3 regions of the Paenibacillus sp. FSL R7-0210 genome follow, and region 3 is predicted to be linked to each of the others. Evidence: riboswitches for the same ligand, from Rfam matches in the RefSeq annotation. Region 3 holds a riboswitch; each other region holds the start of a gene.
The links. A riboswitch is a leader RNA that binds a small molecule or an ion and turns the genes downstream of it on or off. The one in region 3 is predicted to bind cyclic di-GMP.

Region 1: it holds a riboswitch for cyclic di-GMP, as region 3 does, so the genes downstream of both, MKY64_RS24120 (transglutaminase-like domain-containing protein) here and MKY64_RS24935 (choice-of-anchor A family protein) in region 3, are expected to answer to the same signal.
Region 2: it holds a riboswitch for cyclic di-GMP, as region 3 does, so the genes downstream of both, MKY64_RS25380 (anti-repressor SinI family protein) here and MKY64_RS24935 (choice-of-anchor A family protein) in region 3, are expected to answer to the same signal.

The regions. Positions count from the first base shown of each region.
Region 1 is NZ_JBBPAR010000001.1:5,707,734-5,715,292, forward strand. It holds rRNA gene MKY64_RS24110 (23S ribosomal RNA) at 1-598, opposite strand, end outside; rRNA gene MKY64_RS24115 (16S ribosomal RNA) at 883-2,443, opposite strand; gene MKY64_RS24120 (transglutaminase-like domain-containing protein) at 2,809-3,618, opposite strand; cyclic di-GMP riboswitch class I at 3,632-3,712, opposite strand; cyclic di-GMP riboswitch class I at 3,786-3,867, opposite strand; gene MKY64_RS24125 (class D sortase) at 3,993-4,646, opposite strand; gene MKY64_RS24130 (GtrA family protein) at 4,714-5,118, opposite strand; gene MKY64_RS24135 (glycosyltransferase family 2 protein) at 5,108-6,085, opposite strand; gene MKY64_RS24140 (glycosyltransferase family 39 protein) at 6,182-7,559, opposite strand, start outside.
Region 2 is NZ_JBBPAR010000001.1:6,003,261-6,010,819, forward strand. It holds gene MKY64_RS25345 (IS3 family transposase) at 1-97, opposite strand, end outside; gene MKY64_RS25350 (transposase) at 1-279, opposite strand, end outside; gene MKY64_RS25355 (hypothetical protein) at 867-2,177, shown strand; gene sipW (signal peptidase I SipW) at 2,179-2,781, shown strand; gene MKY64_RS25365 (TasA family protein) at 2,881-3,477, shown strand; gene MKY64_RS25370 (TasA family protein) at 3,515-4,105, shown strand; gene MKY64_RS25375 (helix-turn-helix domain-containing protein) at 4,427-4,759, shown strand; gene MKY64_RS25380 (anti-repressor SinI family protein) at 4,905-5,048, opposite strand; cyclic di-GMP riboswitch class I at 5,083-5,186, opposite strand; gene MKY64_RS25385 (2-oxoglutarate dehydrogenase E1 component) at 5,682-7,559, shown strand, end outside.
Region 3 is NZ_JBBPAR010000001.1:5,904,951-5,912,509, forward strand. It holds gene MKY64_RS24935 (choice-of-anchor A family protein) at 1-2,472, opposite strand, end outside; cyclic di-GMP riboswitch class I at 2,554-2,646, opposite strand; gene MKY64_RS24940 (hypothetical protein) at 3,396-3,761, shown strand; gene MKY64_RS24945 (ASCH domain-containing protein) at 4,124-4,546, opposite strand; gene MKY64_RS24950 (YukJ family protein) at 4,644-5,396, shown strand; gene MKY64_RS24955 (hypothetical protein) at 5,375-6,523, opposite strand; tRNA gene MKY64_RS24960 (tRNA-Thr) at 6,680-6,751, opposite strand; gene MKY64_RS24965 (sugar phosphate isomerase/epimerase family protein) at 6,839-7,559, opposite strand, start outside.

The sequences.
Region 1 (7,559 bases), 200 kb from region 3:
CCCATAAAGAGGGCTCTGACTTTTTGTAAGCACACGGTTTCAGGTTCTATTTCACTCCCCTTCCGGGGTGCTTTTCACCTTTCCCTCACGGTACTGTTTCACTATCGGTCGCCAGGTAGTATTTAGCCTTAGCAGATGGTCCTGCTGGATTCATACGGGGTTTCACGTGCCCCGCACTACTCGGGATCCGTCTCGGAGGGAACACAGTTTAGGCTACAGGGCTTTTACCTCTATCGCGGGCCTTTCCAGACCTCTTCACCTACTGAATTCCTTTGTAACTCCATGTGAGACGTCCCACAACCCCAAGAGGCAAGCCCCTTGGTTTAGGCTGTTCCGCGTTCGCTCGCCGCTACTGACGGAATCACTATTGTTTTCTCTTCCTCAGGGTACTTAGATGTTTCAGTTCCCCTGGTCTGCCTCTGCATTTCCTATGTATTCAGAAATGAGTAACTGCGAATTACCACAGCTGGGTTTCCCCATTCGGACACCCCCGGATCAAAGCTTGCTTACAGCTCCCCGAGGCAGTTTCGTTGTTCGCCACGTCCTTCGTCGGCTCCTGGCGCCTAGGCATCCTCCGTGTGCTCTTAGTAGCTTAACCAATGCGTTTTCCCTAAGGAAAATCACGGTAGCAACTAATAACTATTTCCACTTGCTTACACAAGTTTCAGCTAAAAGATGTTCTAAAACGCAAATTCGTTTCGGTATCCAGTTTTCAAGGATCAAGTTGCTGTAAGTTCTGGTCGAACACGACTGTGTCGATAGAAGTTACAGCCAGTAAAGATGAGAGCTTAAACTCTCAAAACTGACCAACGAGTGAGCAACTAGCCGACCGGCTAGATTTAAGATTTGAATGTCTTCATTGCAGAAGACCATTCTCCATAGAAAGGAGGTGATCCAGCCGCACCTTCCGATACGGCTACCTTGTTACGACTTCACCCCAATCATCTACCCCACCTTCGGCGGCTGGCTCCCTTGCGGGTTACCCCACCGACTTCGGGTGTTGTAAACTCTCGTGGTGTGACGGGCGGTGTGTACAAGACCCGGGAACGTATTCACCGCGGCATGCTGATCCGCGATTACTAGCAATTCCGACTTCATGCAGGCGAGTTGCAGCCTGCAATCCGAACTGAGACCGGCTTTGCTGGGATTGGCTCCACCTCGCGGCTTCGCTTCCCGTTGTACCGGCCATTGTAGTACGTGTGTAGCCCAGGTCATAAGGGGCATGATGATTTGACGTCATCCCCACCTTCCTCCGGTTTGTCACCGGCAGTCACTCTAGAGTGCCCAGCTTCACCTGCTGGCAACTAAAGTCAAGGGTTGCGCTCGTTGCGGGACTTAACCCAACATCTCACGACACGAGCTGACGACAACCATGCACCACCTGTCTCAACTTTCCCCGAAGGGCACCTGATGCATCTCTGCTTCGTTAGTTGGATGTCAAGACCTGGTAAGGTTCTTCGCGTTGCTTCGAATTAAACCACATACTCCACTGCTTGTGCGGGTCCCCGTCAATTCCTTTGAGTTTCAGTCTTGCGACCGTACTCCCCAGGCGGAGTGCTTACTGTGTTAACTTCGGCACCAAGGGTATCGAAACCCCTAACACCTAGCACTCATCGTTTACGGCGTGGACTACCAGGGTATCTAATCCTGTTTGCTCCCCACGCTTTCGCGCCTCAGCGTCAGTTACAGCCCAGAAAGTCGCCTTCGCCACTGGTGTTCCTCCACATATCTACGCATTTCACCGCTACACGTGGAATTCCACTTTCCTCTTCTGTACTCAAGTCACCCAGTTTCCAGTGCGACCTCAGGTTGAGCCCAAGGTTTAAACACCAGACTTAAATAACCGCCTGCGCGCGCTTTACGCCCAATAATTCCGGACAACGCTTGCCCCCTACGTATTACCGCGGCTGCTGGCACGTAGTTAGCCGGGGCTTTCTTCTCAGGTACCGTCACTCCGGCAGCAGTTACTCTACCGGACGTTCTTCCCTGGCAACAGAGCTTTACGATCCGAAAACCTTCATCACTCACGCGGCATTGCTCCGTCAGGCTTGCGCCCATTGCGGAAGATTCCCTACTGCTGCCTCCCGTAGGAGTCTGGGCCGTGTCTCAGTCCCAGTGTGGCCGTTCACCCTCTCAGGTCGGCTACGCATCGTCGCCTTGGTGGGCCGTTACCCCACCAACTAGCTAATGCGCCGCAGGCCCATCCCCAAGCAGCAGATTGCTCCGCCTTTCATTCTTCTCTCAGGAGAAAAAAGAAATTATCCGGTATTAGCTACCGTTTCCGGTAGTTATCCCAGGCTTGAGGGCAGGTTGCCTACGTGTTACTCACCCGTCCGCCGCTAAGTTTGAAAGGAAGCAAGCTTCCTCTCAAACTCCGCTCGACTTGCATGTATTAGGCATGCCGCCAGCGTTCGTCCTGAGCCAGGATCAAACTCTCCAAATTGGTATTTAGAAAGAGCGATTGCTCATTTTGAAACATCTGACGAGAATTTACATTCTCATTTTTGGATCTCACCGAAGTGATCTCCGATACTCACTCGTTGTTCAGTTTTCAAAGATCAAGCTCGTTGTTAGTGTCGATGTTGTCGTCACCAGCAACTCTTATAATATATCACGTTCATCTGAGCAATGCAAGCTTTATTTTTGAAATCACTTATTTAAGTAATCTCTCATTTCCTTTGCCGCTCCAACAACGCTTATTTATAATAACCTATCCTTCTATTAAAAAGCAACCTTTATATAAATAAAAATAACCCGCTTAATGACTAAGCGGGTTATTCTCAGATAATGCTATAGTTACAGCTATTCTTAGTAGAATTTCGCTGCAGTATATTTGCTTGCTGATTTGATCAGTTCTGTTGATGCTGTTTTCTTACCCAGACCTGCATCCACTGTAGTATCAATCGTCACCCATTTGCCGTTCAGGAACACTTCGTTCCAGGCATGGTATGAAGTTACATAGCTTGTATTCCCCATAACCAACTTGGTTGGAATCCCTTCACTGCGGAGCATAGTAGCGAACAAGGAAGCGTAATCGTAGCAGATACCTTTGTTGGTAGCCAGTGTATTGTCGTTGTTCGGAATATAATCTGTGCTTACGCTGTTGGCCAGAGAGTAGTCATATTTCACGTTAGCTACGATGTAATTGTAGATAGCCTTAACTTTGTCTGCATCTGTGGTCAGACCCTTTGTAAGCTGTGCTGCCTTTTGAACGGATTTATCGGAAGAACTCCACTTTACATTCTGTACAGAGCTCAAATATACGGCATTCACATTGCTCATTGAAAGAGATACAGTCTCGGAAGATAGTACTTTGTATTTGTTGCCGGTAGTATTCTCAAGAACGGAGACCTTGTAAGAGCCATTACCTTGTTGCAGCGGGAACGTCTCGGTCGGTTTGGAAGTGTATAAGTTGTAAGTATAGCTGTTATTGTCCTTGGTAATCATGAGCTTCATCTTCTTGTCTTTAGGAACATCGTACGATACCCCGATAACCCCTTGATCAAGTTGTCCAACATTTAACCAGCTTGAATCTGCATTTGCTGCTTGAGCAGTGCCTGTCTGCACGGAAGTGACGATCACAAAAAGTGTAATCAGCATTAAATAAAACTTCTTCATGGATAAAACCCCTTTCGGTAGCTGGCTGCCATTCTTACGGGAAGGCCCTTTAGCTTTGCGTCCCTACCTTTCGATAGGTTTGCCGTTATCGTATAAGCTTTATCTGTCCAATCTACTGCCACATAATGACAGATTCAGAATGAAAACAAACAAAAAAAGCCTCTTCATTCGGTAACTGGCTGCCATCCATGACGGGAAGGCCCTGTAGCTTTGCGTCCCTACCTTTCGATAGGTTTGCCGTTATCGTGTATTAGCTTTCATAGTTATAGCTTACCATATCTCAATCTATTAGCAAGACCCAAATCACTAGATTCCCGCAAAAATAGACTAAAATTTTATGTTTTTTGACCTTTCTCAGCATTGTCCTATGACAATCAGGTCAACTTTGCATGAATAATGAGTCTGTGGGTAGGGTTGACAAGCGGATCACAGGTAATGAGGGTCAGAATCTTATCATCATCCTTACCCTTCAGAACTGAAATATCGGTAGGCTCTACAATAGATACATCATATACAACATATTTGTATTCCTGTCCGCTTGTAATAACAGTAATGGCATCCCCTTTACCGACCTCATCCAGTCTGTTGAACAGCCGCCCTGCCGTTCTTGACCGATGTGCCGCAATCGCTGCATTGCCTACCGCGCCAATCGGAGCTGTCTCCTTCATATGCGCCGCCGCATGCTTCATATTGGTCTTGGTGGCGCCCTCCAGTACAGGCAGCTTCAGATCGATTTTATCGATTTCAATAATAGCGGTGATCTTGCCTCCCACTTCAATCTCGGGCGCTGTAGTGGGCACCGGCTCTTCCGCACCAGACTCTTCCGCCAGCAGCTGGGTGACTTCCGCATAAGGCTTGCTCAGATCCTGGCTGGCAGGAGCCGTAGCCGAAGGAACGATTTCACTATAGGCCTGTTCAGCCTCTTCCAGCAGCTTCTGCTGCTGACGGTCCTCGTACCATTCGCTTCCTTTGGGGTAGAGCATAATCAGGACCCCGGCAAGTATAATCAAATAGGATAACTTCCGCATGACAATCGCCTCCGCAATATAGAATAAGTGCTGCCCCCGCAGGGGACGGGGAAGACATACTGTACCTCTAGAATACCCACTTCCGGCTTCCAAAGAAATTAATGATTACTGTAACAAAGGTAACCAGCACCTTGGCCATCAGCACCTGGACTCCCAGCCGATCAGTCAGCAGATGAATCAGCAGCACCGAAATGCCCAGCACCAGCAGATTCAGCACAATAAATCTTACTAGCTGCATCCGGTCAAAGCGGCCATCCCCGCCTCTGTCCCTTCCCTTGAAGGTCACCTTCTTATTCCAGAAAAAGCTGTTGGCCGTCCCGGCACTGTAGGAAATAATCTGTGCAGGGGTGTTAAGCATGCCCAGGGAATGCAGCAGGGTAAATACTGCAAAATCAATGAACGTGTTAAGCAGGCCCACCGCATTGAATTTCAGAAACTGGATCATGCCTGCGCGCCAAGCCTTATCTTGCATAATCGCTTGCCTTCCGCGTGTCTTCGGCCTCTGCCTCCGGGTAGCCTCGGGTCTCGCGTACGATATAAAGCGGTCTATCCTTAGATTCATCATAGATCCGTCCGATGTATTCCCCGATCACGCCCAGCAGCATCAGCACAATGCCGTTAAACAGCAGGTTCACCCCGACAATGGATGCCCAGCCCGGCACAGTCCAAGAGGTGAAGACTTTCTGGAATAAGACCAGGAACAGGTAGATGAAGCTGGAGAAGGACAGGAAGAAGCCGACATAAGAGGCGATTTTGAGCGGCTTGTGCGAGAAGGAGGTGATTCCGTCGAGCGCAAAGCGGATCATTTTTTTGAGCGGATATTTCGTCTCCCCTGCGAAGCGTTCCTCCCGCACATATTCCACCATGGTCTGCCGGAAGCCGACCCAGCTTACCAGCCCCCGTACATAACGGTTCTTCTCCTTCAGACCGCGCAGCACATCGCAGACCTTACGGTCGATGAGCCGGAAGTCCCCGGTATCTGTGGGAATCTCCACACTGGTCATGCTGCTGAGCAGACGGTAAAAGATTTTGGCTGTCACCTTCTTAAAGAAGGTCTCTCCGTGGCGCTTCAGCCGCTTGGCATAGACTACCTCGTAGCCTTCCTTCCACTTGGCGATCATCTGCAGGATGACCTCCGGCGGGTCCTGGAGATCTGCGTCAATCACCACAACAGCCTGGCCTTCAGCATAATCCATACCCGCCGTAATCGCCACCTGATGGCCGAAGTTACGGGAGAAGTCAATCAGCTTGACATGCTCATCCCTATTACTGATTTCGCGCATAATCTCAGCCGTACGGTCCCGGCTGCCGTCATTGACGAACACGAGCTCATAGGAATCCCCGCACTCATCCATTACTTTTTTGAGCCGTTCGTAGGTTATCTGAATGACTTCCTCCTCATTATACATGGGCACAATTACACTATATCTGGCCTTCACAAGGGTTCCTCCTCAATTTATTGTAAGCCACAGCTTCCTTGATGCGCTTCATCAACATCAGCTTTGAGCAACTATGCGGCTCTTACAGCTCCCCTCCTAGAATACCCAGGAAGGGAACCAGCGAAGTACATGAATGATATAACTGCTGTTCACCTGCATGCCGGACAATACCGGATAGAACATTACAAATAGGATGGCGGCGGCCGCAACATAGGCGTACCGCAGATATTTGGCACCCTGGAACCTGCCGTCAAGCAGCTTCAGGATGTACACAATGGATAGAATCATAAACGGCACCATCGCAAAGTAATGGTACAGGAAGGTCTCACGCGGCACAAGCATCCATGGAACATATTGTGAGAAGAAGCCGATCCAAATCATATACAGGCTCTTGTCCCGGCGCTTCAGGGTGAACCATACAGCAGCCAGCATCGTGAAGATTCCTGTCCACCAGATCAGCGGATTGCCCATCGTTACTATGCTGCTCGCCTTGCCTGCAGGCAAGCCTTCGCCGCCGCTGAAGAACCATACCGGACGCTTCATGAACGGCCACTCCCACCAGGAGGAGGCGAACGGATGTGTAGCTACAAGCTGACTGTGATAGTTGTACATATTCTTCTGAGCATCAATCAGCCCCTTAACGGTGAAGCCCTCTGCCGACGCAGATAGTGAAGGAATGAAGGACAGGCTGTATATGATTCCCGGAATAATGACGAAGAATCCGATGCAGCTGGCCAGCGTGATGATCGTGTTCTTCCAGAAGGACTGATCTGCAGTCCGGCAGGCGGCTTTGAGCTCCTGACCGCTCAGCTTGCCTTCAGCCAGCAGGCGTCCGGCAGCCTTGTATTCTCTATAGCGTTCAATAAGTACCAGCGCAAGCATAATAGCAAGTCCTGCGCCTCCGTAGATCACGATCCACTTCGAAGCAACCCCGATGCCGAAGAACAGGCCGGACCAGAACAGCGGAGCCAGTGTGGTCCGCAGCGGCACCCGGTAGAAATTCATCGTGAAATACCGCTGCATGAAATAGAACATCAGCATAATGAAGAATACACCGTACACATCGATGGTCGATATCCGCGTCTGGGTGAAATGCATGAAGTCCAGAGCGAATAATCCCGCTGCCAGTGCAGCATAGGTGGTCTTACGGAACAACCGAATCGCCATGATATAGATCAGCGGCAGCATCGCAATCCCGAACAAGGTGCCGATGATCCGCCAACCGAACGGATTGACGCCGAACAGCTCCATCCCTACCCCGATCAGCAGCTTGCCAAGCGGCGGATGCGTGTTCTCATAAGGAACAATATTATGATAATGCTCATAAGCTGTACGGGCATGATAGATCTCATCAAAATACGTACTGTTCATGAAATTAGAGTTCTTGGGAATGACGGACTGCTCGTCAAACAGATTGGCCGGCGTTCCTCTTTTAGCTGCTGCTCCCGAATCGGGTGTCACGCTTGCTATCGTC
Region 2 (7,559 bases), 98 kb from region 3:
GAAGATGTGCACGGCTTTTTTTAGGATTGCCATCTCCTCTGTCAGCTCTGCGAGTTGTTGCTCCCGCTCCTTCAGTTGACGTTCCAGCTCTCTGTATTTGTCTGGAGTCACGATGGGCTCATTCTCAAACTGCCGGTACTGTCCTAGCCATTTATGCAACGTTTTGGCGGGGACATCCAGTTCCAGGGCCAGTTCCGCCACCGTTTTCGTCTGCTCCTGGATGTACTTTACGGTCTGTCTTTTGTATTCTTCATTGTAGCTTCTCCGTGTTCCACTCATGGGGACACCTCCTCGTTAAGCTTATTATCTCTATTCTCTTAACGGGTGTCCACGGTTAACACTAACAGCACTTATGCTCTTCATTTCCGCCTACCGCCCACTTTTGCCCCATTCAGGGGCACTTGTGCTCTTCATTTCCGCCTACCGCCGACTTTTGCCCCATTCAGGGGCACTTGTGCTCTTCATTTCCGCCTACCGCCCACTTTCGCCCCATTCAGGGGCACTTATGCCCCTCATTCCCGCTCGCCGCCGACTTTTGCCCCATTCAGGGGCACTAATGCCCCTCATTTCCACCTCCCGCCCACTATCAGCGATAACTCCTATGCACTTTATCTCTCCCTCACCTTTCTCCGCTCCTCCCAGCCACGCTCGCCGACCGTTCTTTATAAAGAACATTCGTGAAAAACAGCGATATCGTCAGATAAAACGAGATATCTCATACATTTCGTACTTTATTGCGAACATTCCGCTGAAAATAACATTTTTCTTTTCTCAGCAGCACAGTGTATGATTTGCTTACGATATCGTTCTTTATTAAGAACGAATATAACGAATTATTCATTAGCAACTCGAGAGGGGGCTTAGCTATGTACCCCAGATCTGCCAAGCGGCGCAAACGGAAAACCAGGAAGCTCGGCCTGCGGATTCTGCAATCGGGTATGGCCGTATCTGTGCTCCTGATGTACACCTCAGGCCAGATCGGCAGCACCTATGGAGAGTTCAACACCTCCCAGGAACAGATCAGCTCCATCGGGCTGTGCTCGGTTTTCCCGGGTCAGATTGAGCAGTTGTTGTCGGAATTCAGCGGGCATCTAAACACCGTCATAGAGCTGAAAGCTTCCCTTGGCAGCCATAGCATCAGCGGAGTGTATAACACCTCAGTCGCTGCCGGAGAGCTGTCGCTTGCAGAGCTGGATCAGGCTGCGGATGAACTCTCGTCCGAGCTCACTCAAGCTGGCAGCGAGATCGACCTGCTGGAGAAGCAGCTGAGCTTCAATGGGACGGTCTGGCAACACATTCTGCAGGAAATTGGCAATGCAGCGGCCATTCTGCACAAGCTTGGAGGATATATGGTGAACCTCGATCCTAACTGTCTGGAAATCCGTGATGCCCAGTTCTTCGACCAGATTCAAGAGAGCCTTCATCAAAGCGGGATTCTGTCGGAATCGCTGGCAGAGACGTTAAGCGGAATTGTGCAGTATCTTGGCTCGATTCATGATATCGGCGGATCCTTGCCCACCGGCAATCCGGACCGCGTCTTGCTCCGGCAGGATGACTACAGCTTCCCTGCTGAAGAGCCTATCCTCTCATTCGTAACCAGCGCCTACCAAGCAGATTCGCAGGTATCCCCCGCGCTGCTAGCCACGTATGAGCAGTTGAATACCGAATTAACGGCGTCAAAGGATACCCTGTTCTCCACAATCCATACCTTACAGGAGCGGCTCACAGAAATCGCTGAAGCCAAAACAACCCTTGAGGACAAAGCGAAGGCACAGCAAGAGGAAGAGGAACGCCTGGCGCTTGAAAAGGCCGATAAAACCAGAGCGGAGGAAGCCCAGCGGCTCGCCATAGAGAAGCAGAAGGCTGCTGACGAAGCGCTGAAGCTGGAGCATGAACAAGCACAGAACCAGCCGGCCGCAACCAGTCTTCCTGACAAAAGCCAGCCGGGAGAGGATCCTGCTCCCGCAGCGCCTGTAGAGGACAATCCAGTCCCCACAGCTTCAGCAGCAGCAGAGGTTATTCCCACTGCCACTCCGGCGACTGAGATTCTTTTACCGGAAGCAACTCCAGATCCATTACCCGGCAGCGTAATTCCAGGCACTGTAATGGACGGCGCGCAACCTGCTCCTACAGCTACACCGGCTCCACAATCTGAACCCAGCAAAGGCGGCGAATAAGATGCGCATCCGAAAAATAGTCAATACGATAATTTCCACTCTGATTCTTATAGTGTTCCTGGTGCTAATCACAGCCGTTGTCATCTCCAAAGCCTCCGGCGGCGAGCCCTCCTTCTTCGGCTACCAGATCAAGACGGTATTATCCGGCTCCATGGAGCCCGGCATCCAGACCGGTTCCATTGTGGCCATTAAGCCGGGCGGGGATATGACCCGGTTCCAGAAGGGCGATGTGATCACTTTTCTGAATCCCGATAATATTCTGATTACCCACCGCGTGGTCGATGCCGAGCTGAACAGTGCTCTGGGGGAAGCCAGCTACACCACCAAGGGCGACAATAATGATTCAGCCGACACCGCAGCCGTCAGTTCCACGAATGTGGTAGGTGAGTACACCGGCGTGACCGTCCCCTATGTGGGCTATGCCATGAGCTTCGCAGTCTCCAAAGCCGGAAGCGTAGTGCTGATGATTATTCCCGGACTGCTCCTGCTTCTCTACGCGCTGTATTCTTCCTGGAAGGCCGTTGCAGCACTGGAAAAGAAGAATGCCCCGTCATCCGCAGCCAGCAGCGGCGGGCCGGATACTCTGACTGATCTCGTACAATGATCAATTGTCCTCTCCCGTTTACGAAACGCGGAGCCACAATACAGCTTGCCGGAAGCACCGGCTATGCACAAAGCAGACTCATAAGAGAGGGATGAACAAATGAACGTCAAAAAAACATTAGGTCTCGGCGTTGTATCGGCAGCATTAGGCTTAACCCTGGTCGGCGGAGGCACCTTCGCTTACTTCAGCAGCACTTCTACTTCCTCAGCTTCTTTTAACAACGGAACCCTATCACTGCAATCTGACCCCTCCGTCATTGTTAATCTCAGCAATCTCAAGCCGGGTGATACGGTCTTACGGGACTTCAAACTTAAAAATGACGGGACGCTCAATATTCCCAAAGTGGTACTGCGCACCTCATCGGCCATTACAGACGCCCAGGGAGACAACGGCTCCCATAATTTCAAGGATGATATTATTGTGACCTTCCTCGTGAACAAGGATAAGAAGGAATCGCCGCTCCTGGTCATCTCGCTGGCCGATCTGGAGCAGGAGAGTCCCGATCTGGTGGCCCGGGGAATTCTCGGAGCGATCTTAGGCGGAGAGAAGTCCGGCATCAAAGCCGGCACCTCGGATAACCTGACCATCCAATTCGCCTTCAAGGAGACCCTCCAGCCGCAGAACTATTATCAGGGCGACACGCTTGCACTGACTCTGAATTTCGAAGCCAACCAGGAAAAAGGCACGCTCAAATAATTCCACAAAAACAAACCATTCGAGGAGGAAATAAATAATGGGTATCAAAAAAACATTGGGTCTTGGCGTAGCATCGGCAGCACTGGGCTTGTCTTTAATCGGCGGGGGCACCTTCGCTTACTTCAGCTCCACAGCTACCAGCACGGCAACCTTCGCAGCGGGTACGCTGAAGCTCGGCTCTTCCTTCAATACTCCGGTAGCGCTGACGAATCTGAAGCCGGGAGACTACACCGTCCGCACCTTCACCTTGTCCAATGACGGCACACTGGATATCAAATTCCTCAAGCTTGCCACCACTTACACCGTGACCGATGCCAAGGGCGATAACGCGGGCCAGGATCTCGGAGACCACTTCAAGGTCAAGCTCCTGGATAATACGTACACCGGCGGTTCACTAAGCGGTCATGTGCTGTCCGAGATCTCCCTGAAGGATCTGAAAAACACCCCCAGCTACGATCTCGTAGCAGTAGGTGTACTGCCAGGAGGGATTGCCGCCGCCGGGTCCAAGACCTTCAAGATCGCCTTCGAATTCGTAGACAACACGCTCGATCAGAACATTTTCCAGGGTGACGGCTTAGCTCTGAACTGGACCTTCGATGCTCTTCAAGGAGTGGGAGAAGCCAAGTAGATCAGGGGCCAGCCTATACAAGTGAAAATAGCTTTGCCGTCCTTTTATTAGGAAGGCAGCGTTTCAACAATCCATCAAGACGGCATATCCTCCCTCATCCGGGCCGGGTATGCCGTTTCTTTTTCCCCGCTGCCGGGTTCAAGGATTTTTGTCCGTTTTGCGGATTTTTGTTATACTGACAAGAGAAAACGGCTTTGCCGGCCTTTGAACGGGCGGTACCGTTTCAACGAGAAAGATAAGGAGAATGTATAGCGCGAAGCATATCACTTCTTATTTTTCACCAAAAAAAGTACGGAGGGCGTTGTAATCGTGTCAGATACTATGGGAAGCCGCATCCACAAACTCCGGCTGGAGAAGGGCTATTCGTTATCCGAGCTTGCCGATAAGGCTGATGTGGCGAAATCATACCTCAGTAATGTGGAACGGAACATTCAATCCAACCCCTCCATTCAATTCATCGAAAAAATCGCTGACGCGCTTCAGGTATCCATTCATGCACTGTTGTATGGCGGACTGGCAGAGACGGAAGAACAGGCTCTGGACGGGGAATGGTTCCGGCTTGTTCAGGAGGCCATGGCCTCCGGTATAAGCAAACGCGAATTCAAGGAATTCCTCGATTACCAGAAATGGCGCATGGAACAAAAGGACAACTAGACGGGCATTATATGCCACAGGGAAGACTCCGCACGGCAGGGAGGCCGCCTTCGGCGAAGGCAGCCTTTCAAGCGGCATACAGAAAAGGCACAGCGTACCGGACGCTGTGCCTTTTCTGTATGTATCCGAACAATGATGACCGCCCTTACATCGCCTGGAGCGCCTTCTCACTTAGAAACCGGCGGATATCCTCCGCCGCGATCCCCGCCTGCTTGGCAGACATCAGCAAGTGCACCCATTCTAAATCCAGATCTACTGCCTGCAGCTCGTCATTCCCCTGGTTGGACATATCCAAGAAATCTCCTCCTAGAATTTTCGCGTCCCCAGGCAGTCCGGCCATCATAGTAGTATTGCTACTTTGTAGTATTTCTACTTTAGATCCGAGACTTTGTGCCCCTGTCTTTCGGCAGGTTTACCTTTTACTGGACCCTTTCCATCATGAAAGGATCTGGCAAGAATCGATGAAACCGTTCTCCGCAATAACATTATACAAGATCATACGCAATTAGTGTGTCGTTTTCTGGAATTTTTTTATGAAAAAATGTGAGGAAACTTAGCTGAAATTGCCAGCGGCTTGTATAAATATTTCCAGTTCCAAGTTCAAACACTAGCTAATAGTTTAAATATACTAAAGGGAACCCCATCCGCCCCGACTTACCGCTGCACGCAACATCGTATAGAGACAATTACCCATTTGTATGTATAACGGGCTGTTATATGAGTTTTTTCTATTTATGATAGTTCCGTATGAATACTGTAATGAATCATGCCAAATTGCGAACGGATTGACCGAAAGTATGAATTGATTACCCCGCCGGAAAGTAGCACAATAGGATGAGAATGAAACCGCAAACATTTGCAGCTCCGCCAAGTGGCACACTGGATGCCTCGCGTGGAGTTTATCCGTTAGGAGGACCTATTCATGGCAGTCAAAGAGCCCTATAACGACACAGTATGGAGCAAATACTACGGCCCCAACCTGGGCTACATCCAAGAAAGATATGAGCAATTTGTCAAGGACCCCTCTTCTGTTGAACAGCATTACCGCGATCTCTTCACCGTATCCGGCCCCCCTCCACTGGCACCCGATGCCGAGAGGGCTCCAAGGCCTGCCGTATCAGCAGATGCCGAGTGGCTCAAGAAGGCTGTCAAGGCCTCGAAGCTGATCGCCAATATTCGAATATATGGCCATATGGCCGCAGACATTGACCCGCTGGAGCGCAGCACGAACCCGATGGCCAAATGGCTGGAGCTGGAGACCTACGAGCTTACCCGCGAGGATCTTAATGCCCTGCCCGCTTCGCTGATCTGGGATAATGCCCCTGCGGATGTGCATACCGCAATGGATGCCGTCCACAGAATGCGCCAGGCCTATACACAGACCATTGCTTATGAATTCGGGCATGTGCATGATGAACGCGAGCTGCGTTGGCTCAACAGCCAGGCGGAATCGATGACCTCCCCTGCCCCGCTGAATAATACAGAACGCAAAGAGCTGCTGAAGCGGCTGGTTCAGGTGGAGCATTTCGAGACCTTCCTGCACAAGACCTTCGTCGGCCAAAAGCGCTTCAGCCTGGAGGGCAATGATGCCCTTGTGCCGATGCTGGATGAGATTGTGCGGGCTGCCGCGCATGACGGCGCCGAGCATATCCTGATGGGTATGGCCCACCGCGGAAGACTTAATGTGCTGGCCCATATTCTGGGCAAGCCTTATGATATTATTTTCTCAGAGTTCCATCATTCGCCGAACAAAGAGCTGTTCCCTTCGGAAGGCTCCATGGGCGTGACCTACGGGTGGAGCGGTGATGTGAAGTACCATCTCGGGGCTGACCGTGCCGTCCGCGAAGGCGAGACCGTGCGTACCCGGATCACGCTGGCCAATAACCCGAGCCATCTTGAATTCGTCAATCCTGTCGTCGAGGGCTTCACACGCGCCGCACAGGAAGAACGCAACGCTCCGGGACTGCCTAAGCTGAACACAAGCAAGGCTATGGCTGTGCTGATGCACGGCGATGCAGCCTTCCCTGGCGAAGGCATTGTCGCTGAGACGCTTAATATCGGCAAATTGCAGGGTTATCAGAATGGCGGTACCGTGCATATTATCGTCAATAACCGGATCGGCTTCACCACCGAGAGCGAGGATTCCCGCTCCACCCATTATGCCAGCGACCTGGCCAAAGGGTATGAGATTCCGGTCGTGCATGTCAATGCCGATGACCCGGAAGCCTGCATTGCCGCAGTCCGTCTGGCCAGCGCTTACCGCCATATGTTCAAGAAGGACTTCCTGATTGATCTGATCGGCTACCGCCGCCACGGACATAATGAAATGGATGATCCCGAGACGACCCAGCCGATTGTGTACGGCAAAGTGCGGAACCACCCTACTGTGTACCGCGCTTATGCAGAACGCCTGGAGCGCGAGAAGGTAATCACAGCCGATGATCTGAAGAACATGATTGCCGAGGCGGAGAGTGTCCTCCAGCAGGCCTTCGATCAGATGAAGGAAGGCAAGCAGAAGAATGCGGAGTCCAAAACCGCCGTCGCGCTGGATAACGGCAGTCCCCAGCAGCGTCCGACAGCCTTCCCTCTGGCCGGTCTGCAGGAGATTAACCGCGAGCTGCTGCGCGTACCGGCGGGCTTCAAGGTCTATCCGAAGCTGGAACGGATTCTGCAGCGCCGCAAGGATGCGCTGAATGACGGAGAGCGGGTAGACTGGGCGCTGGCAGAGACACTGGCCTTCGCTACCATCCTGAAGGATGGCACGCCGATCCGCCTCAGCGGACAGGATTCACAGCGCGGC
Region 3 (7,559 bases):
CTCTACCGTCGGTGTTGGTGTTGGCTCTGCCGTTGGTGTTGGTGTTGGCTCTGCCGTTGGCGTTGGTGTCGGTTCTACCGTCGGTGTCGGTGTTGGCTCTACCGTCGGTGTTGGTGTCGGCTCTACCGTCGGTGTCGGTGTTGGCTCTACCGTCGGTGTTGGTGTTGGCTCTGCCGTTGGCGTTGGTGTTGGCTCTGCCGTTGGCGTTGGTGTCGGTTCTGCCGTTGGCGTTGGTGTCGGCTCTGCTGTCGGCGTTGGTGTTGGTTCTACCGTTGGTGTTGGTGTCGGTTCTGCCGTTGGCGTTGGTGTCGGTTCCGCTGTCGGCGTTGGTGTTGGCTCTGCCGTTGGTGTTGGTGTCGGCTCTGCCGTTGGCGTTGGTGTCGGTGTTGGTTCTACCGTCGGTGTTGGTGTTGGCTCTGCCGTTGGTGTTGGTGTCGGTTCTGCCGTTGGCGTTGGTGTCGGTACCGCCGTTGGCGTTGGTGTCGGCTCTGCCGTTGGTGTTGGTGTCGGCTCTGCCGTTGGTGTTGGTGTCGGCTCTGCCGTTGGCGTTGGTGTCGGTCCCGCTGTTGGCGTCGGTGTCGGTACTGCCGTTGGCGTTGGTGTCGGTACTGCCGTTGGCGTTGGTGTCGGTACTGCTGTTGGTGTTGGTGTCGGTACTGCCGTTGGCGTTGGTGTCGGTACTGCTGTTGGTGTTGGTGTCGGTACTGCCGTTGGTGTTGGTGTCGGTACTGCCGTTGGCGTTGGTGTCGGTTCTGCCGTTGGCGTTGGTGTCGGTACTGCTGTTGGCGTTGGTGTCGGTACCGCTGTTGGCGTTGGTGTCGGAACTGCCGTTGGTGTTGGCGTCGGCACCGCTGTTGGTGTCGGTGTTGGCTTCACCGTTGGCGTTGGTGTCGGCTTCACGGTCGGCGTTGGTGTTGGCTTCACGGTCGGCGTCGGTGTTGGCTTCACCGTTGGCGTTGGTGTCGGCTTCACAGTCGGCGTTGGTGTCGGCTTCACAGTCGGCGTTGGTGTTGGCTTCACAGTCGGCGTTGGTGTCGGCTTCACGGTCGGCGTTGGTGTCGGCTTCACAGTCGGCGTTGGTGTCGGCTTCACGGTCGGCGTTGGTGTTGGCTTCACGGTCGGTGTCGGCTTCACGGTCGGTGTTGGTGTTGGCTTCACGGTCGGTGTTGGTGTTGGCTTCACGGTCGGCGTTGGTGTTGGCTTCACGGTCGGCGTTGGTGTCGGCTTCACGGTCGGCGTTGGTGTTGGCTTCACGGTCGGCGTTGGTGTTGGCTTCACGGTCGGCGTTGGTGTCGGCTTCACGGTCGGCGTTGGTGTCGGTTTTACAGTCGGTGTTGGCTTTGGAGTTGGAGTGCACACAGGTGTAGGTGACGGTTTTATGGTCGGTGTTGGCTTCACTGTAGGTGTAGGCGTTACCGTCGGTGTTGGCTTCACTGTAGGTGTTGGCGTTACCGTCGGTGTTGGCTTCACTGTAGGTGTTGGCGTTACCGTTGGTGTTGGTTTCACAGTCGGTGTTGGCGTTACCGTTGGTGTTGGTTTCACTGTCGGCGTTGGTGTCGGTGATGGACTAGGTGTCGGCGTTGCGGTCGGCGTCGGACTCGGCGGCGGCCCCTCTCCCTCGTACAATCCCAGGTGCATCTCTACCCCGCCGCTAAAAGATTTTGCAATCAGGGTTCCGTACAGCTCTGCTCCGGCATAATGAACATCCGCTCTAGGTGCGAGGATCGTCCCGAAGAATGAGGTATAAGCGATATTCACCTCAGAAGCTTCGTAAAAGTTGAACAATACCTGACTGGCTCTGCCGTTATTCATTGAAAAGCTCGGCACATTGACTGTAGACCCGCTTATATTAATAATCAGCGTAGCGTTCTGTGCAATGTTGAATTCGATATAGTTGGTCTTCGCCAGTGTCGAGGCATCCAAATGAACTACATTGAAACGATCCGGTGCACTTATCTTGAGCTGTCCATAATGATTATCGCCAATCTCATTCGTGTCGGCCAAGGCCCCATACTCTGTGGATCGGGAGATCAGAGCTTGCTGCTCGGCTGCAAAATCAATCGGGCTGGCATTTTTCTTCCCGCCTTTGATGTTGACACCAGGCTCATTGGCTGTAAAGCTATCCCCAAATACCACATTTCCATAGATCTCTCCACTGCCTAAATGTACAAAATTCTTACCGGCCACAAGTACATCCGTCGGCGAAGCATCCCTGTATGCCCTGGCTACTCCGTATCCTCCGGAGAGGGTAATGTTCCCCGCCGCTGCCAGGCGGCCTTCAATCTGGTCATTGGCTTGTTTAAAATCCCCGAGGATAAAAGCATTAAAATTCCCTGCAACCCCCAAAACCGGTGTTGGCGTATACGGCACCCCTGAAGCTGCTCTAACATCCGTCCCCCACGTAAAGGCACTGGATAGGGTCAATAGGCCTGCCATAAGGATGGCAGCTGTTTTACGTACTCTTTTCTTCAATAGTCCACACCTCCTAGTTACTATTCTATGAATCTGTCACGCGACTATAACAACAAAAAGACCGCCACGAAGGGTTAGCTTCACGGCGGCCGGACGACCCTAGCCTCAACTTTAGAGACAGTAGATTCCTGACTTTGCGTCCCGTTCTTTCGATACGGTTTGCGTTTGTACATGATTTCGGTATGCAATTAAGATTTGCTTATGTAAGATCATTGTTGAGTCTATGACATTTGTTACTTTTGTACTAATTTCAGTTTATCCGCTCCCCCACCCTGTTGTCAATCCATTCCCAGTATATTTTTTGAAATTATTTTTGCGAAGATTCCTCATTTAACCCTTTTATCATAAGGCTTCAGGGGCGAATCTTTTTTTATATGCTGACGAAAAAAGTCGAGAAATCAGAGGATTGGCTGTAGCCGTTTATCTCTCTTACCTATAATAATATCAATTTATATTATTTAAATTTGATGCATTTGTCCTATTTTATCGCCTTCAGACCCCTCCTACTCATTGTCTGCTCCTGTTCAATGCAATTTTACCTATTTACAGGCACCTCAGCTCGAAAAAAAAGTGCCGCCCATAGGGACGACACCTGCTAATAGACTTCATATATTTTGAATAAAATGTCGCCTAGGCAGACCCGAACAGCTGAACCCAGCCAATCATCGATACCCAGAGCGGAACACTTAGAATGATCCCGAATACCAAACCACGGCGGAGGCTTCCTTCACGACTCATTGCCATTCTCCTTTGAGCTGATTTATTTTTCAATCTTTAATATTTCAATTTTAATATAAAATAATTCATCTTATTTTTTTGTGAAATATATCACATTATTTGAGTTAATTTATAAAACCCATTGATTATTTTTTGAAGGATGAGTTACAATGCGAATATACGTTCTCTTCGAGGGGTTGAGAAGGATGCAAAGAGCAGAGAGCCAGGACAACCTGCTGGTCAAATCTTATATTTTGCTGCCGCTTATTCTATCCGCCTTCGAGCGCGATGCTTCTGCTATAGCCTCTGAGCTGCGCACGCCTGCACCTTATCTGGAGGTAATCCAGTCGGCCGCTCATGCCGCTTCTGCCGATCTGCGGGAGGTCCGTGCCGGAATGCGCGCACGTGGTCTGAAGGTCTATGAGCAGCAGCGGCTGGAGACGGGTGTTGAAGCCAAATTTGTCTGCAGGGGCTATCACGAACGGATGCTGCTGCTGGATGATGTGATTGCCGCCCAGGCCACTCTGCATATGCGCAGATATCTGGGTATGGAGAAGATGGAGCAGCGCTAACAAAGAAGCCTGCCGCAAGCGGCAGACTTCTGCATTAAATGATCGCCCGGATGCGGCTACATTAACAACGTCCAATACCCCAATGTGCCGCATATCACCACCACAGCTACCGGGTACAGGATTCTCCGGCTTACCTGATCCCTGAACGCAAGAAACAAACAAAGCATACAAAGCCATGCAATTAGAAGGCTTCCCATCTATTATGCATACGCTCCTTCCCGGCATTTCTGCCCCTCTCCAGCGGTAGACCGCCTCAGAGCACAACTCTCCTTATATATAGGAAGATTTCCCGCCGAATATCCCAATTATACCAGCTGACAGCCAATCTGGAGCAATTTTTCTTCACATTGCCGTCAAGAAATTCACAATTCCTCTTCCAGCACAGGATATTCCCAGAAACCCAGACGTCCCTTAGCAGGTATGGGATGTACCAGCGGAACAACCTCCTCCAGCATCCAGGCATACCTTCCTTCGGCATAATTGCCGAATACATATTCATTGCCGCCCGGCCAGCCTTGCTGCGCAAGCTCCGGCGTCACCTCACAGCAATCCGCAATGCGGCTGACTGCAATGATCTTGCCGGTTGGCAGGTTGTCCGCAGTGTAACCGTAACGTGCCAGCAACGACTGATACGGCTCCGTCCGGCAGATCGCCTTATTCACCTGCATCCCGGCATGAATGGCTAACTCTCCCCGCTGGGCGGTCCGCCAGGTCCGGGTTTCGATTTGTTTTTCTCCCAGCGCAATTAACGTGGCCCACGGCTGGCGAATGGTTAGGCATTTCATAATGCAGCTTGCCTCCTCTGTTGAACACCTTTTTACTCAGAATGACTATGGCCTTCTATGGGAAACATTAATAGCTAAGAAGGGGGACTGACGAACTATGGGTAACGGATTAGATCAAGGGTACGGGGTATTAAAATGCAAATTATCCAATGAGAATACCATATATAAGCTAGGTGTCAAAAATAATCATGTCCAGGTACTGGTTGAGGTTGAAGGTGATATTAATAAAAAGTACAGGGTGGCTATCAATATCAGATCAAGCGCAAAAGCGGAACATTTACCGGAGGACACCGCAAATCAGGTGCTTTATTATGTGGGCGAACATTTCAAAGCGGAAGAAACGGCCCGTTGGCTCACGCTTGAATCCGGCTTCACGAAGATCACCAGGCATAACCGGAGCCTTGCCCTTGATTATATCAGGGGAAACCTGGTGATTCCCAGTAAGATGGTAGCTCTGCCTAATACGAACCGGAATGAACCCGAAAACAGCGATCCCCGCAACAATCTTTATGATAAAATCACCTCTTATCTCAAGGAGGCACAGCAACAGGATGCAACCCTGTACGTATTCGGCGAGCCTTGGGGACCAGAAGAGGATAAGCCCGATAAGTACTTCGGCTTCTCCCCTGGGCAGGGCGTTCATAATATTCATATGAACCAAGGCAATGCGGGCGGGTACGCCAGAGAAAATGGCACATGGCAAGACGGCGGCGTCCTTATTCATTTCGAGAATGAACACAGATGGGTGGCTATCTTCCTGGCCTTCCAGTCCCAATCCTGGTGCACTAACGACCAGGGAGATGCCACCAAGCCGGTTAGTGAATGTAATCATACCAATGCTTTGTCATGAGCCAGCACCATCGCATTAACCGCTGATACGATATCCTTGGCATCCAACTGTTCATCCAGCCTCAAATGAAGTTGTAAGGTAGAGACTGATGATTGGTTAGCAGAAACAATGAGCTCGACCTCATGAGATGAAAGCACCTTTGCTTGCAGGATTTGCAGCCAGGGGATAATATCCGGTAACGCTTTATCCTCCGAAGGACCAATTTCCATGCCATCCACCCCAATAGGTGAACGCCCGTCGAAATACTCAATCCTTAGCACAGGATAAGAGGGGAGACTGTTCCTCTTCGAGGTCCTAGCGGCTTCCAGCTGATGGCGGGAGGTTTGTTTACGACCGATAACTATTTTCCACAAAACGATACACAGGGAGGGGATGAAGAAGCAGAGCACCGCCAACCAACCACTGGAGGTCTTGATATAGACGGCAAAAAAGAGGGCTGCGGATAGAATCGCAAGCAACCAGATGTAGAGCTCCTGCCTCCATTTGGACTGGCGCTTCCCGGATACTGGAGGAATGGACTGTGCTGGTTGAATATCGGTAGCTTGCTCCGGTTGAGCTGCCGTTCGTTCCCTCCTAGGCAAATGCTCCCCATTCAGCATATAAAAGTTATCGGCTGCTCCCTGCCAGACCTTCTCCTGCGAGGGATGCGGCGACTGCCAGAGGGTAACGTATTCTTGAATGTCTTTTAGATACAGGGCAGGATCGCCCGTGAATGAGAAATATTGCGAAAGCTCCAGATGAATAACAGCAGAAGAATAACGCTGTACATGGGTCGATAAGGTTACCAGCCACTCATGTACAGGAGTGGAAAGCGCTGGGAAATGGGCCAGCGTGCCGGGTAAACTCAGGCGCAATTGCTCTGCAGCATCCGCCCATGGAATCTGCCATTGGAAGGCCTCTGAAAAATGTTCCCACTCAGGCAAATCCTCCACATCCGGTTGGTCCATATGGGGTTGAATCTTGCTCCAAGCTTGCATAAGCTGCCTGCTATAGCGCTGGAACTGGTCTTGGCTGACTAGACAAAACCATATTGGAGCGAGAAAATTATTCGTTTCGAAAGCTGTATTCTCATAATCAATCAAATCTGTATCGGCACTGGTAACACTCAGGAATGTCCGGTTTCCCATATAAGATCCTTGCCTCCTTGCCTCCTAGCATCCAACCATAAGCTCCCCACTTTACTTAACTAAAGGTTAGAAGAATGGTAGATGTTGATGCTTGCATAGAAAAAAGGCGCAGTTCCAAAAAACCGGAAACCCGCGCCACTATCGACTTTGTAAGAATGCTGGTGAAGGGAATTGAACCCCCGGCCTACGCATTACGAGTGCGTTGCTCTACCCCTGAGCTACACCAGCTTACAGACGTTTGCGTCTGCCAAGCAAAAAATATTATAACTCTTCCAGCGGAAAACGCAAGCCCTTTTTCCGCTGGTTGCTGTGTCCTCAGCCGTGCATCAGCCCCAGCCCGCGGAAATAATCCAGTGCGAGCTTAGCGCTTGCAAGGGAGGACTCCTCATAGGCCTCTTGCTCCACAATATAATAGAGAATTCCGCTCTGCTCCGCGATCTCGAAGACGCTCCGGAAATCAACCTCTCCCTTTCCGAGATCGGTCTCCTCATTGTCTGCTCCGAAGTCCTTCATGTGAACCAGCGGAACACGGCCGGCGTACCGTGACACATAATCAACGGGCCGGGCTCCCCCCCTGTATACCCATCCCAGATCAAACTCAGCCAGCATATGCTCGGCAGGAATCTGCTCCAGCCAGATATCGATGACCGCCTTGCCGTCAACCTCTTTGAATTCATAATCATGGTTGTGGTAGCCGTACTGCATCCCCGCCGCCCGGACCATCGCGGAAGCCTTCTCCAGGAATGGAATGATTCTCGTTACATCCTCTATGGAAGGGTTCGGCGGAAGCGGTGCCGACGGGGTGATCATATATTGCAGTCCGAGCTCTACACCGTATTCAATCTCTTTGGCTAATGCCTGTTCCATCTTATCCAGACTGCTGAAGTCCAGGCCTACATGCGCCGAAGGAGCCGCCAGGCCAAGTTCATCCAGCTTACGGCGCAGTTCCCCTGCAGATACACCGAAATAACCGGCGAATTCCACTGCCTGGTACCCCATCTCTGCCACCTTGGCCAGTGTGCCGAGGAAATCGCGT